Regions from separate parts of the Priestia sp. FSL W8-0524 genome, predicted to be linked through region 2. Evidence: riboswitches for the same ligand, from Rfam matches in the RefSeq annotation. Region 2 holds a riboswitch; the other holds the start of a gene.

Region 1 (2,472 bases), 1.1 Mb from region 2:
GGACACTGCCATTTCCTTCTTGGGAAGCGCTAGTAAACGTATGTTCAGTAGCACTTATTCTGTCTTATGCGATTGCGCCAATTTCAGCTGCTGCATTCAGAGTAAATGCAAAAGACCTTAAAAAGCCTTTCAAATTAAAAGGCATGAGCGTTATTGCTCCTGTGTCATTTATCTTCTGTTCATACATCGTATATTGGTCAGGATGGACGACAATTTCTTGGCTTCTAGGATCACAGCTTCTAATGGTTGTTATCTACGTAGCATTTAAGAAATACGTACCAACTGACGTTGTAAAATTTGCACAGCAGCTTAAATCTGCTTGGTGGCTAGTTGCTTATTATATTATTATGCTTGTTATCTCTTACCTAGGCTCATTTGGTGGAGGACAAGGTGTGCTAAGCAACCCGCTTGACTTAATTTTAATTGCTCTTGTTTCAATCGGTATTTTCTACTGGGCGAAATACACGGGTTTACCAAAAGCAGTTATCGATACGGATGATTAATAAAAAACACGGCATGAATTCATGCCGTGTTTTTCGTTTGTATAGGGGTGTACTCTATTTATTTATCAAACAGCCACGTTTTTAAGATAGCAGCATACTCACGAAAGTAGGCTTGAAGTTTAATTGAATTTGGTGTCTTTGCACCTAAAGGATAAACGTCAAAACCTTGACGCTTGGCAATAATAGAGGCGCGAAATAAATGAAAATCACTGCTAACAAGCACGACTTTTTTGTGTTGAATATCAACTTTCTTTTTAGTGAAAGTGAAATTCTCAAAAGTAGAAGTTGACTGATCCTCTTTTATCATTCGATTCTTTTTAATTCCTTCTTTTCGTAGAAAACGATAGGCTGCTTCTGCTTCAGAAATTTCTTCATCGGATCCTTTTCCACCCGTTACGATAACTTTTGTTTGTTTATGAGTCTTTAAATAAGATAAAGCCGTTTTTGCTCGTTCTTTTAAACTAGGAGACATTTGATCTCCGTCTACTTTGGAACCTAAAATGAGCACATAATCTGCTTTTTGCGGAACAGGCTGATGAGCGGTTTGATACATACAAAAAGACATGATTGCTATGTAAAGAACAAGCAAACTAATAAAGATATAAATGATTTTTTTCTTCAACTACGAGCACCTTCCTAGCTATTTCATAAGATGTTTGGAAAATAATTGTTATTATAGCATACGAGACTCAAATAAGTATAAACACAGTAATATATAATAATAGAAGAAAATCGTTATTGTGAATGGTTATAAAATTCGTTACAATAAAGAATAAATGATTTTAAAAGTGCCTCTAAGGAGGATAATAGGGAAATCGGTGTAAATCCGGTGCAGCCCCCGCTACTGTAAATGTGGATGAACCTGCAAAGACCCACTAGTCAAACTAGGAAGGATGCAGAAGTAAAATGAAGCATAAGCCAGGAGACCTGCTTTTAAAAACCCCTTATTTTTCGGTGGGAGAAATAAGTCAAGACAATGTGTTAATGAGCGCATGACCAAACCTTGACTTTTACAGTTAAGGTTTTTTTATGTGATAGGGAGTGGAAAAAGTGAAAAAAGGAAAACCTCTTATGATTCAAGGAACGCACTCAGACGCTGGAAAAAGCATGATTGCTACAGCGTTTTGCCGTATTTTTAAAGAAGACGGCTATCAAACTGCACCGTTTAAATCGCAAAATATGGCGCTTAATTCATACATTACAATGGATGGAAAAGAAATTGGAAGAGCGCAAGGAATTCAAGCTGAAGCGGCTGGAGTAGAAGCAACAACCAATATGAATCCTATTTTAATTAAACCAACTCGTGATCATGAATCTCAAATTGTCGTTCATGGAAAACCGCTTCGTAATATGTTTGCTTTTCAGTATCGGCAAGAATTTTTTAATGAAGGTTTGAACGTTATCACGGAGTCTTATAAAGAGCTTGCCAATCATTATGATCGAATTGTGATTGAAGGTGCTGGAAGTCCTGCTGAAGTGAATTTGAACGATCGGGAACTGGTAAATATGCGCGTAGCAAAGATAGCCCAAGCCCCTGTTGTGTTAGTAGGAGACATTGATAAAGGAGGGGTTTTTGCGAGTCTGGTGGGTACTCTTCAATTGCTTCCAGATGAACATAAACCTAGAGTAATTGGAGTGTTAATCAATAAATTCCGAGGGGACTTAGAGCTTTTAAAACCGGGGTTGAAGTGGTTTGAAGAATACACGGGAGTTCCGGTACTAGGAGTGATTCCTTATATGCACGACGTGGAAATTGACGCTGAAGATTCGCTATCACTCAGAAATTACTCAACGCTTGTAAATCCGTTAAAAGAAATCGATATTGCGGTTATCTCGTATCCTCGCATCTCAAATTTTACAGACATTGATCCTCTAAGCTTAGAAGAAGACTGTCATGTGAGACTTGTAACCAAGCCATCACAACTAGGTACGCCTGATTTAATTGTTTTACCAGGAAGCAAAAATACGA
Region 2 (2,472 bases):
CACCTCTTTTCCTTAAGTGCCTGCTCTAAGCTTATTTTTACCAGCTTGGCTACCGCTTGACCTAAAGCGGTCATAGAGCCTGCATATTCATATAATGGTCCTTGCTGAGACGCTGCAACTGAGATACTGTCCGTAGATGTTCCCGTAGCAATCGTCTTTGTAGCTGGATCTATGATACCCAGCTGTGACAGCGTTTTTGTTTTGGCTTCTGTAGCGGCAATAAAAAGCTGTAAAAACGCCGCATCCGTAAGCGTGCCTTCCACGAAAAAAAACATATTAATTGTACCGGGAGAGGAATAAAATGGAACAGCTTCGTCAGCTGTAATATCCACTGCGTTTCCTACTCCAGCCGTTATCACGGAAGCTACTCTTACTCCGTAGCCTTCATAACAGTAAACCGCTCTTTCTTTTAACCAAACCGCTGTCATCAACCCTACGATTTGCTCATGGCGCACATTTTCTTTCATCAAATATTGCTCATACTCTAAAGAAGGAGTATCTGAATAATAGTCTTTATGAACAAATCGATTGTAAAAGGTGTCCGTTTCCATGATACCTGTTCCTAAAACGCCTGAGCTGTATGTTTTATAAGAAGTCTCGGTTTTCATGATTAAAAGCTCAGGCCGTTCTTCAATTTTAAGATGTGAAAAGGGACCAATCCCCTTTTCAATTCGAACTGGAATATGGTCCCTCTTTTTATTTATTGTACACCTCAGGGTATACTGCTTTTGCTAAGTCCTCTAAGCCATCTACAATACGAGGTCCTAAGCGGTTGATTTTGTTTTGATCAACCTTTTCGATGTTCCCCTCTTTTACAGCAGTCATGCTGCTCCAAGCGGGACGCTTCATAATCTCATTTTTGTCTGCATCATACGTTGCGATAATAACGTCAGGGTTTAACTTAACAACTTGCTCTTCAGAAAACTTAACCCAACCCTTTTCACTAGCCGCTACGTTATCAGCACCGATCATAGTAAGCATTTCGTTCATGAACGTACCTTTTCCTGTTGTATAAATCTCAGGAGCTCCCGATACCTCTATCCATACCTTTTTACGATCTTCTTTTGAAATCGTTTTTGCTTTTTTCTCAATTGAAGCTACTTTTTCTTTCATGTCTTTAATTGTTTGATTAGCTTCTTTTGTTTTACCCGTTAATTTACCAATTTGCGTAATAGAATCATAAACCGTATCAAACGTTGTTGAATCTTTTACAACAAATACCGGAATACCCGCACTTTCAATTTGTTTAAATACTTCATCTGAAACGCCCATACTTGAAGCGTGTGCCAGCACTAAATCAGGATTTAAAGCAATAACTTTTTCTGCATTAACGTTCATATCTCCCACCTGCGCTTTTTTCTTTACGCTTTTAGGATAATCATCGTTGCTTGTGACACCGACTAATTCTTTTTCAAGGCCAAGGGCATATACAATCTCCGTATTACTTGGCATTAATGAAACAATTTTCTTAGGCTGTTTTTTCAACGTAATTTCTTTATCACGCGCGTCTTTTACCTTCACTGGAAACGCAGCTTGTGACGTTTGTTCTGTATCTTGCTTCGTTTTTTTATCACTGTTGCTTTGGCTGCCTGCACCGCATGCAGCAAGTACGATGACTAACAGCGCAATAATGGAATACGAAAGCCATTTTTTCATCTAAATACTCCCCCTATATATTGTTCATTGTGAATACGAAACCTCCACGTTAAAGAAAAAGCAAATGATCATGCAAAAAGCAGCGCTATCCCGTTTTTTCCGCTTTGACTATGTATACTGCTCGGCAGCAGCTTCAAAATAAAAAAGCTTTACTTTCAATTGAAAGCAAAGCAGGTAACGTCAAGATAAGCAGGAAAAGAATCCGTTCACTATACTTGATATGTATGTTCATTACCCTGCTTCACCCTTCCTCGAAGGTTTCACAGCTAACAATAAGGCAGGTCTCCTGACTTACGCACAAAGCGCTTACAGTGGCGGGACCGCGCTGGTTTTTCACCAGACTTCCCTTTTCACTCAATCTTTAAATTGAGACCTTATTGCTTTACGATTATTCACTTGTCCTAGTATACCCCACTCATCGAAAAATGGAAATAGCCATTCTCACAAAAAAAGCTGCGAGAATGCTCTCGCAGCTTAGGGAATTAAAGAGTTGCTAAAAATTCACGGACCGCTTCAGGCGTTTTAGCATTTGCACTGTGCAGGTGCGCAATTTTTTCACCGTTTTTATATACAAGAAGAGAAGGAATACCCATTACATTGTTTTCAGCAGAAAGTTCTTCAAACTCATCCTTGTCAATTTTAAACCATGCTTTATCTGTATTTTCGTCAACGATTTCATCAATAAACATATCCAAACGTTTGCAATCAGGACACCACGTTGTCGTAAAAATCCCAACGCTTAGTGTTTCATTCTTAATTTGTTCGCGAAATTGTTTTTCTTCCGTAAATTGTTTCATTGTGTTACCTCCAGCGTCT

What was found. Region 2 has a riboswitch for cobalamin ahead of NST66_RS08420 (ABC transporter substrate-binding protein). Riboswitches for the same ligand answer to the same signal wherever they lie in the genome.
Region 1: another riboswitch for cobalamin. It lies ahead of NST66_RS14065 (cobyric acid synthase); the one in region 2 lies ahead of NST66_RS08420 (ABC transporter substrate-binding protein).

The regions. Positions count from the first base shown of each region.
Region 1 covers NZ_JBBOUG010000001.1:2,760,185-2,762,656, reverse strand. Annotated here, with positions in the region: gene NST66_RS14075 (APC family permease) at 1-503, shown strand, start outside; gene NST66_RS14070 (YdcF family protein) at 562-1,125, opposite strand; cobalamin riboswitch at 1,273-1,452, shown strand; gene NST66_RS14065 (cobyric acid synthase) at 1,545-2,472, shown strand, end outside.
Region 2 covers NZ_JBBOUG010000001.1:1,686,360-1,688,831, reverse strand. Annotated here, with positions in the region: gene NST66_RS08425 (adenosylcobinamide amidohydrolase) at 1-608, opposite strand, end outside; gene NST66_RS08420 (ABC transporter substrate-binding protein) at 697-1,656, opposite strand; cobalamin riboswitch at 1,916-2,048, opposite strand; gene NST66_RS08415 (thioredoxin family protein) at 2,139-2,453, opposite strand.